3 linked regions of the Cohaesibacter sp. ES.047 genome follow. The protein of the gene in region 1 interacts with the protein of each later gene in a pairwise test. Links are inferred from orthologs where the notes say so. Each region holds a gene or a part of one and is shown in the gene's direction. Other genes may lie near its edges. The genes, in order: CPH65_RS10450, dnaE and dnaQ.

Region 1 (3,113 bases):
CAGCCAGACGAAATTGGCATCGTTCATCAGCCGCACGCTACACAGCTCAAGCTCGGCCAGTGGCAGACTGTCGCCTTCGAGTTGGGGATCAAGTGTGAATTGGGCCATTGTGTCTCTCCAAGGTTCTGCGGCTTTTTCATCACGATTGCGCTCTGCCTCTTGCATTCGCTTGCAACAAATGACATATGAACCAGTGGAAGGTTGGCAATGGACGTTCCCCTCGCCAATCGGGTCAGGTCCGGAAGGAAGCAGCCCTAACGAGTTACAGAGCGGGTCATCTGTTCAGCCTTCCACTTTCTCCACAAAATCTGTTCGATCCGGTATCCTGCAAGACGGGCGCTTGATGCACCCTTTCCGCCCGGTGCCTTGCTGTCAACAGGCAGCATCTCACTGCGACAAGAAAGGTGACGTGTCGTTGTCTCCTCTGCTATGGATGGAGCTTACGGTCACAATGGTGAACAAGGACTTCTCGATGGACGGTCAGGATCTTCAATCCCACGCAGGATATCGTGTGCTGGCGCGCAAATATCGCCCGGCAGGCTTTGAAGACATGGTCGGCCAGACGCCGATGATTCGCACCCTGACCAATGCATTCGCCACTGGCAGGATTGCTCAGGCCTACATGTTGACCGGTGTGCGCGGCGTCGGCAAGACCACAACAGCTCGCATCCTCGCCCGCGCTCTCAATTATGAAATTCCCGGTGAGATCGACGAACCGACCATTAATATGGATCGCATCGGCACCCATTGTCAGGCCATCATGGAAGGCCGCCATGTCGACATCATGGAGATGGACGCGGCGTCCCACACATCGATCAACGACATTCGCGAGATCATCGAGGCGGCCCGCTACAAACCGGTGAGCGCCCGCTACAAGGTCTATATCATCGATGAGGTGCACATGCTCTCGACTGCCGCTTTCAATGGTCTGCTGAAGACCCTTGAAGAGCCGCCCGAGCATGTGAAGTTCATTTTCGCAACGACCGAAATCCGCAAGGTCCCCGTCACGGTCCTGTCGCGCTGTCAGCGCTTTGACTTGCGCCGCATTGATGCCGCTGACATGGCAGGCTACATGCGCAAGATCTGTGACAAGGAACAGGTCGATATCGAGGACGATGCGCTGCAGATGATCGCCCGCGCAGGCGAGGGATCGGTGCGCGATTCTCTGTCCCTTCTTGATCAGGCGATTTCCCACGGCGCGGGCAAGATTACCACCGAGACAACCCGCCAGATGCTGGGGCTCGCTGACCGGGCGCGGATCATTGATCTGTTTGAGGCCGTGATGAAAGGCGATATAGCCACCGCACTTGAGGAGTTGAAAGCGCAATATGACATCGGGGCCGATCCAGCGGTCGTGCTCTCGGATCTGGCCGATTTCGTTCATCTCGTCACCCGCCTGAAGCTCACGCCCGACGCCCAGTCGGATGCAGCGGCAACCGAAGCTGAAAAGAGCCGGGGCCGCGATTTTTCCGGTCAGCTGTCTGTTCGGGTGCTATCGCGTGCCTGGCAGATGATCCTCAAGGGGCTGTCGGAGGTGCAGACATCGCCGCGACCTCTGGCGTCGGCAGAAATGGTGCTGGTCCGCCTTGCCTATGTCGCGGACCTTCCCACCCCGGACGAGGCCCTGCGCCATCTGACCAATCGCGATTATCGCCCGCCGATGCCAACGGGCGCGGGCGCCGGTCCATCAGTGCCGCCTGACGCCACCACACCGCCTCCCGATGCCCAAAGCTCTGCGGTGGCAGACCCCCATGAGACGCCTTCAAGCAACAATGGCCCGACGGCCATGCGGGCAACAAGCGGGCGCTCCACACCGGTCTCGACGCCCGATCAGGCTCCCGCTGCGACCTTGGGACAGGCTGAGCCTGTCAAAACTGAAAAGGCAGACCTTCGGCTGGTCGCCAGCAACAGCGAAGCCGACGTCGCCAAACGAAAGCCGACCGGGGATGACGCGCAACCACGCGAATCCTCGCTCAGACCAGTCATCACCCGCTTTGAACAGATCGTCGCAATCGCCAAGAAGAATCGCGATATTGCGCTGCAATTGATACTGGAATCCGCCGTACGCCCGATCAGTATGGAGCAGGGCCGACTTGTCATCGCCTATGACGGCTTTGACAGCGAAGCCTTTCAGTCGAAGCTCTCTCGCAAGCTTGGTGACTGGACCGGCGAACGCTGGATCGTCGAACTTGCAGGTGAGGGCGGCGGCGCGACGATTTCCGAACGCAAGGAAGAACGGGAACGACAGGCCCGCGAAGAGGCCGATCAGCATCCGCTCGTCGAAGCTGTGCGCGACATGTTCCCCGGCTCCAAGATTGTTGATGTTCGCTTCCATCGCGATTTCGAGGAAGAATTCCTCGAAGTGGCCGCGGAAGAGCTCAACGAACAGGAAGACGATCTCCCCATCCTGCTTGCAGATGATGATGACTTCGGGATCGATGAGGATTTGTAGCTTGAACCGGAGCAATCCGGTCTCATATACAGTCCAGTCACAATCAATAGAGTAGCACAGACTGTCCGCTTCGGCTCACACTGGCCGGAAAAGACAGGATCAACAAGGGAAGCGATCATCATGGACATGATGAAGATGATGAAGAAGGCCAAGGAAATGCAGGCCAAAATGGCCGAGATGCAGGAACAGGTGGCCGAAATGGAAGCGACCGGCGTGGCCGGTGGAGACACGGTCAAGATCACCCTGTCTGGCAAGGGTGTGATGAAGACGCTCTCCATTGATCCGTCTTTGATCAATCCCGACGATGCTGAAATCCTTGAGGATCTCATTATCGCCGCGCACAACGACGCCAAGTCCAAGGTCGAAGCTGCGATGCAGGAAAAGATGCAGGATATGGCTGGCGAACTCGGCCTGCCAGCAGGCATGAACCTGCCGTTCTAGGCATCCCGCCCGATGCAAGCGAGTTGATCCGATGACCCTGTCCTCCCTGTTGCTTTATGCCGGGACGCTGTTTCTGGTTGCCAGTGTCCCCGGCCCGAGCATCACTGCACTGGTGGCCCGCGTTCTGAGCCGCGGCTCGCGCGACGTGCTGCCTTTCGTCGTTGCCATGTGGCTGGGGGAAGCGATCTGGCTATCGCTGGCCATCGGGGGACTTTCTATC
Region 2 (4,173 bases), 2.1 Mb from region 1 along the record:
CAGCATTCTGTCGAAAAATGTCTTGAATAAAGAACAAAACAAATACATAATGGGTTTAAATAGAGAACGAACCTTAGGGGATTTCAATGCTTATTCGTGATGTACTCGCTCTTGGCTCGCTGGTTACCTTCATGTCCATGTTGACGGTGTGGACGCAAATTCTCGTTTAGTGGATGGACTGTTGATATCTTGGCTTGCTTTTGCGTGAGGATCAGCGGGGGCTGGGTATAAACACGAAAAGCATGCTGGCTGGCTATGCGACTCGCAGGTCATTTTCTATTCTCTTGTCTTTCATGCTGCCTTCGCAGCGCGTAACCGATCATGATCAAGAGGCTGGAGTGTTATGTCTGAGATGCCGACGACGGAAGGGGCGGTAACTGGGGTCTCAAGCGATCTCAAATTCCTGCACCTTCATGTTCACTCTGCCTACTCTCTTCTGGAAGGGGCCTTGCCGGTTGGCAAGCTGATCAAGACGGCCAAGGCGGCTGAGATGCCTGCCGTGGCCATTACGGACACACGAAACCTTTTCGGGGCGCTGGAGTTTTCGCAAAAAGCGGCGGGCGAGGGCCTGCAGCCGATTCTGGGGTGTCAGGTCGAGGTCGACTTTCACGACGGAGATTTCGGCGGTGTCGGCCATACCCACTTTCCAACCCTCGTGCTGATCGGAGCGACCGACACCGGATGGTCTAATCTGGTGCGTCTCGTATCCCGGTCCTTCCTTCAGCCGCACGATGACCAGGACCCCCATGTTCTCGTCGAGGACCTCGCGGAGTTCGCCGAGGGTGTCATCTGCCTGACTGGCGGTGGCAATGGTCCGGTTGATCGGCTTTTGTTCAATCATCATACCGATTCTGCGCGCCACCGGCTCAAGGCTCTTCACGATATTTACGAGGATCGCCTTTATGTTGAGATCATGCGCCACGGTATGGCTCATGAGGCAATTGTGGAGCCGCAGATTCTTGATCTCGCCTATGCGTTGGCCATTCCGCTGGTTGCGACCAACGATGTCTACTTCGCCGAGCGGGACGATTTCGAAGCCCATGATGCGCTGATTGCGATTGCCGCGGGTAAAGTCCTCATTCAGGATGATCGACGCCAACTCACCGCAGAGCATTATTTCAAGTCTCAGGATGAAATGGCAGCGCTCTTCTCCGATCTGCCAGAGGCGCTGGAAAACACCATCGAGATTGCGCGTCGCTGCAGCACGCGTGCCCGGACCATCAATCCCATTTTGCCCCGTTTTGCCGGTGCTGACGCCGACCCGGAAGAAGCGGAGCGTCACGAGGCGGCTGAGTTGAGACGGCAGGCTAAGGAAGGCCTACAGCAGCGACTTGATGTTTATGGTTTGGCGCCGGGCAAGGAAGAAAAAGACTATTGGGATCGCCTCGAATTCGAACTTGATATCATTCAATCCATGAAGTTTCCGGGCTATTTCCTTATCGTCTCTGACTTTATCAAATGGGCAAAGGATCAAGATATTCCGGTGGGGCCGGGGCGTGGTTCGGGTGCAGGCTCAGTCGTGGCCTGGTCGCTGACCATTACTGACCTTGATCCCTTGCGCTTTGCGCTGCTTTTCGAACGCTTTCTCAACCCAGAACGCGTCTCGATGCCTGACTTTGACATCGACTTCTGTCAGGACCGGCGCGAGGAAGTGATCCACTATGTTCAAGGCAAGTATGGTCGGGACAATGTGGGGCAGATCATTACTTATGGAACGCTGCAGGCGCGCGCCGTTTTGCGCGACGTTGGTCGTGTCCTTCAGATGCCGTTCGGGCAGGTCGACAAGCTGTGCAAGATGGTCCCCATGAAAGGGGCCGTATCGGTTTCGCTCCCTGAAGCACTTCAGCAGGAGCCGCGCCTCAAGGAAGCCCGACAGCAAGAAGAGATCGTTGATCGCCTGATCAACATTTCGCTCAAACTCGAGGGACTATATCGGCATGCGTCGACCCATGCGGCGGGGATCGTAATCGGCGACCGCTCGCTCGACAAGCTGGTCCCCATGTACCGGGACCCGCGTTCCGACATGCCGGTGACGCAATATAACATGAAGTGGGTGGAACAGGCCGGGCTGGTCAAGTTCGACTTTTTGGGCCTCAAGACACTGACGGTTCTACAAACCGCCGTTCGGTTCGTGGCACAGCGCGGGATCGAGATCAATCTGGCGGAAATCCCCATTGACGATCCTGCGTCCTATGAAATTCTTGCCAAGGGTGAAACCGTCGGCGTGTTCCAGCTGGAAAGTATGGGCATGCGCAAGGCCCTGCTCGACATGCAGCCTGACCAGTTCGAGGACATCATTGCTATTGTGGCGCTCTACCGGCCCGGCCCGATGGCCAACATTCCGGTCTATTGCGCGCGCAAGAGGGGCGAGGAAAAGCCCGACTATCTGCATGAGCTGCTTGAGCCCGTGCTCAAGGAGACCTACGGCATCATCATCTATCAGGAACAAGTGATGCAGATCGCCCAGATCCTGTCGGGCTATTCTCTTGGCCAAGCTGATATGCTGCGCCGCGCGATGGGTAAGAAAATCCGCGAGGAGATGGAAAAGCAGCGGGTCTTTTTCTGTGATGGTGCCGAGGAGCGCGGGGTGCCGCGTGAACAGGCCTCCGAGATCTATGACCTTGTTGCCAAGTTTGCCGACTATGGCTTCAACAAGTCACACGCCGCCGCCTATGCGCTCGTCGCCTATCAGACGGCTTATATGAAGGCGAATTATCCGGTCGAGTTCCTCGCCGGGATCATGACGCTGGATATGAACAACACCGACAAACTGGCCGAATATCGCCGGGATGCCATTCGTCTTGGCATCGAGGTACGGCCGCCATCGATCAACGAGTCCGGTGTTGAATTTGTCGTGAAGGATGGTGCAATCATCTATTCCATGGCGGCGATCAAGGGCGTTGGCCACCCCGCGGCCGAGCACATCATGGACGTGCGGGGCGACAAGCCGTTCAAGGATCTGGCCGATTTTGCCAAACGCATCAGCCCGCGTGTTCTGAACAAGCGGACCATCGAAAACCTTGCTGCGGCCGGGACATTCGATGTGCTGAGCCCCAACAGGGCTCAAGTGGTTGCGGCTGTTGATGTCATCATGGGGGAAGCGGCGAGCCACGCCCGGGATTCGTCTTCGGGGCAGGGAGGCTTGTTTGGTGAGGAAGAGGCCGCGCCGTTGCCCATGCCCAATGCGCGTCCGTGGACCAATGAGGAAAAGCTTCAGAAAGAATATAGCGTCATTGGCTTTTATCTGTCAGCTCATCCGCTTGATGACTACACCCCTCAGCTTGAGAAAATGCGCGTCCAGTTCTGGCAACCTTTTGAGGCTGCCGTAAAGCAGGGAGCGAGCGCGGGGCGTTTGGCCGGCACCATTACCGGTCGTCAGGAGCGCAAGACCAAGACTGGGAACCGCATGGGGATCATCAATATTTCTGACCCCACCGGGGCCTATGAGGCGGTGCTGTTCTCTGAAGCCCTGCATCGGTTCCGCGATATGCTTGAGCCGGGCAAGACGGTCATTCTGGAGGTCGGTGCAGATCTCAGGCCTGAGGGCGTTTCGGTGCGCATCAACAATGTGCGACCTCTTGATGGCGGCAGCATCCAGAAGAGCATGCGGGTGTTTGTGCGCGACCCCAAACCCCTTACATCGCTCAAGGCACAGCTTGATGACAGAGGGGATGGAGACGTATCTGTCATCGTGATGCTGGACGACGGCGACTGCGAAGTCGAAATGCGGATCAACGGGAAATATTATGTTTCGCCGGAAGTGGGCCGTGCGATGAAAGCCATTCCCGGTGTTGTCGATGTCGAAGTGGGTGCCGGCTAAGCGGGTGGGGTTAGCGATAGGTCTTGAACCCCTCGACCAACCGGTCAAAAAGCGCTCGAACCTTGGGGACATGACGCAAGTCTTCATGGGTGACGACCCATGTATCAAGACGGGGAAGCTCGAGGTCGGGGAGCAGTATCTGAAGGCGCGGATCGGTTTTGATCGTCGGGATCTGGGCGATTGCGATCCCCAGCCCTGCGCGGGCAGCGGCGAGCATGGCCGGATGACTGTCGCATCGCATGACCCAATTGCTGGCCTCCATGGTCCCGTCCATAGATTTCACAAAAGCGATGTCGGGTACGCTGCGGTCCGGTCCGATAAGAGCGTGGATGGCAGGTGCGCGGAATGGTGCG
Region 3 (2,876 bases), 1.5 Mb from region 1 along the record:
CAACACGTCGTCGCTCGGCATGTCCGGCCAGCCATCCCTTGAGCTTGATTTGGCCGCTTTGCCCCGAACGGCTCTTGTCACCGACATTGTCTATACGCCCCTCATCACCGGCTTGTTGGAGACGGCGCGGGACCGCGGCAATCCGATTGTCGATGGCCTTGGCATGTTGCTTCATCAGGCTGTCCCCGGTTTTGAGCGTTGGTTCGGCACTCGGCCGGAGGTCACGGATGACGTGCGCACATTGGTGCTGGGTCAAGATCAGGCATCATCATGATCAGACTAGGATTGACGGGTTCGATCGGTATGGGGAAATCAACAGTGGGTGCCATGTTCGAGGCCCACGGCTGTCCGCTTCATGATGCCGATGCAGCGGTTCACGCGCTTTACCGATCCGCAGCTGTGCCGCTCATTGAAGCTGAATTTCCCGGCACCACCGGCCCTGACGGCGTGGATCGGGCCAAACTCTCCAAGCATGTGATCGGCAAGCCCGAGGCTATGAAGCGGCTGGAAGCCATCATCCACCCGCTGGTGCGCGATCGCGAACTGGCCTTTTATCAACGCGCAGAGGATGCCGGGGCGGACATGGTGCTCATCGACATCCCGCTGTTGTTCGAAACGGGGGCTGAGGATCGATTTGATGCAGTTGTTGTTGTCTCTGCACCTGAAGACGTACAACGCGCCCGTGTGCTTGCCAGAGAAGGCATGACAGAAGAGAAATTTGAGGCCATCAAGGCCAAACAGATCCCCGATGCGGACAAACGGCAAAAAGCGGATTATGTGGTCGACACCGGTCTTCCACTGGAAGAAACCCGGGCGCAGGTGGATGAGATCCTCGATCAGATCAAAAGCCGCTTTGCACAAACGCGCGAATAACCCATACTTTGCAGCAACGACATGGATAGCAAGAATGCGCTGATCCTTGACGAGCGATGCGTGAGAGAAAAGGCAGACCAAGTAAATGGCTTTACGGGAAATCGTGTTTGATACGGAAACCACCGGGCTCGATCCCTTCACCGGGGATCGCGTGGTCGAGATCGGTTGTGTCGAACTGATCAACCATCTTCCAACGCCCAACAATTACCACGTCTATATCAACCCTGAGCGCGATATGCCCGAAGAGGCCTTCAAGGTTCATGGTCTCTCAGAGGAGTTTCTGTCCGACAAGCCCAAATTTGCCGAGATCGCTCAGGATTTTCATGATTTCATCAAGGACACGCCAATCATCGCGCACAACGCGAGCTTTGACGTCAAATTTCTCAATTGGGAACTGGAAAAAGCAGGTTTTGCGAAAATCGACAATGACCTTGTGATTGATACGCTGGCGATGGCCCGCCAGAGATTTCCTGCAGGCCCCAACAGTCTTGATGCCCTGTGCAGTCGCTTCAGTATCGACAGCACCAAGCGAACGCTCCACGGCGCTCTGCTCGATAGTGAGATACTCGCTGACGTTTATCTCGAACTGATTGGCGGTCGCCAGACCAACCTCATGCTTTCGGCCGAGGATCAGGATCTGTCGTCTTCGGGCGAACAGGAGGAATGGTCGAAACGCTATCGCGAGCCTGCCAAACAAAGACCGGCCCCCCTGCCGCTACGCCTGTCAGCAGAGGAGATTGAGCGTCATCAGACGTTTCTGAAAGAAATCAAGGGTGACAGCCTCTGGGCGCGTTATCTGCCTCAGACGGAGCCTGAGGCCACTGGTGAAGACCCATCTTGAACCGGTTTGGGCTATACCAAAGCCATAGGCGCCCTGAATGCAAGGGTGACTGAGTGGATTCACGTGAAACTGGCAACAAAATCGTCCAACCAAGTGAGCAAACAAAAAAAGCCGGTTGATCCCAGATCAACCGGCTTTTGTAATTCTATGTTGAACCGCTTACTGCGTCGGCTGTTTGGCCTGTTCCTGAGCGGCCAATTCCATCATACGCTGACGATAAAGTGCAGAGAAATCAATGGGATCGACGTTCAGTGGAGGGAAACCACCCCGTGCGGTCGCATCAGAGATGATCTGACGGGCGAACGGGAACAGCATGCGTGGGCACTCGATCATGACGAACGGATGCAGCTGTTCCTGCGGAACGTTGGAGATCGAGAAAACGCCGGCATAGAGCAATTCGACGTTGAACATGGTTGTTTCCCCGTCCTTGGCCGTGGCGTTGAGCGTCAGCTCTGCCTCGAATTCGGTCTCGGAAAGCGGGGTCGCATTGACATTGATCTGAACGTTGATTTCCGGAGAATTTTCGCGCGGACGCAGGGAGTCAGGAGCGTTCGGGTTCTCGAAAGATAGATCCTTGGTGTATTGCGCCAGAATGCGCAGGCCGGGCATTTGAAGATCCTGGCCTTCAGCGCTAGCGCCATTTTCTTGTGCGTCGCTCATTAAACTCTTCCCTGATAGCTTGAGTTAAGACAGGTGTGGATTTTTTTAAAACCCCTATTCCCTATGCGCCTAGCATGCTGACGGGATCGAAACAAGGTGAACCCCCCGCAAGGGTCGGCATTTCGCCGATTTTGTTCAGGTTTATGCGACGATTCCGTGGCAGTGTGGGAAAAGGGCCAAAGGCTTACGACTTCTCCCAAGGGGACTTGTCGTCTTTTGGCGCCCCGTTGTCATGGGGGGCATCAGAGGTTAGGGCATCGTGTCTTTGCACTTCGTCGAATTCATCGTCATCAAGATCGATGATCGATGGGTCAGACGGACCGGTGCGCCGACCGGATTGCGAGGCTCCGGGGTTGGCACGATAGGTATGGCTTTCATAATAGGTACCTCCGGTCTGGCCACGCGTGTGCGCGGAAAAACCGGCCTGTCCCTGCATACCGGTCACAATCAGGCGATTCTTGATGCTGTGGAAAATCAGATCCCGAATGGAGGGAACCAGCAA

The links.
Region 2: the proteins of CPH65_RS10450 (region 1) and dnaE interact in binary tests that used the Escherichia coli proteins (3 or more experiments, as listed by UniProt). The link is inferred for Cohaesibacter sp. ES.047 from one-to-one orthologs.
Region 3: the proteins of CPH65_RS10450 (region 1) and dnaQ interact in binary tests that used the Escherichia coli proteins (3 or more experiments, as listed by UniProt). The link is inferred for Cohaesibacter sp. ES.047 from one-to-one orthologs.

What each region holds. Positions count from the first base shown.
Region 1 is NZ_LT907844.1:2,289,870-2,292,982, forward strand. Bases 3-2,962 are described here. They hold CPH65_RS10450 (DNA polymerase III subunit gamma/tau), read left to right. Parts: upstream 3-472; coding sequence 473-2,452; downstream 2,453-2,962. Other genes in these bases: CPH65_RS10440 (HIT family protein), read right to left, coding at 3-108; CPH65_RS10455 (YbaB/EbfC family nucleoid-associated protein), read left to right, coding at 2,570-2,893; CPH65_RS10460 (LysE family translocator), read left to right, coding at 2,925-2,962. In the rest of the region: more of CPH65_RS10440, read right to left, coding at 1-2; more of CPH65_RS10460, read left to right, coding at 2,963-3,113. UniProt on the Escherichia coli protein: Part of the beta sliding clamp loading complex, which hydrolyzes ATP to load the beta clamp onto primed DNA to form the DNA replication pre-initiation complex.
Region 2 is NZ_LT907844.1:4,372,734-4,376,906, reverse strand. Bases 1-4,020 are described here. They hold dnaE (DNA polymerase III subunit alpha), read left to right. Parts: upstream 1-343; coding sequence 344-3,820; downstream 3,821-4,020. Other genes in these bases: CPH65_RS20030 (LysR substrate-binding domain-containing protein), read right to left, coding at 3,831-4,020. In the rest of the region: more of CPH65_RS20030, read right to left, coding at 4,021-4,094; CPH65_RS20025 (epimerase), read left to right, coding at 4,157-4,173. UniProt on the Escherichia coli protein: DNA polymerase III is a complex, multichain enzyme responsible for most of the replicative synthesis in bacteria. This DNA polymerase also exhibits 3' to 5' exonuclease activity. The alpha chain is the DNA polymerase catalytic subunit.
Region 3 is NZ_LT907844.1:770,309-773,184, reverse strand. What follows is about bases 114-2,836. They hold dnaQ (DNA polymerase III subunit epsilon), read left to right. Parts: upstream 114-958; coding sequence 959-1,714; downstream 1,715-2,836. Other genes in these bases: CPH65_RS03415 (FxsA family protein), read right to left, coding at 2,559-2,836; secB (protein-export chaperone SecB), read right to left, coding at 1,874-2,374; coaE (dephospho-CoA kinase), read left to right, coding at 271-873; CPH65_RS03435 (shikimate dehydrogenase), read left to right, coding at 114-274. In the rest of the region: more of CPH65_RS03435, read left to right, coding at 1-113; more of CPH65_RS03415, read right to left, coding at 2,837-2,876. UniProt on the Escherichia coli protein: DNA polymerase III is a complex, multichain enzyme responsible for most of the replicative synthesis in bacteria. The epsilon subunit contain the editing function and is a proofreading 3'-5' exonuclease.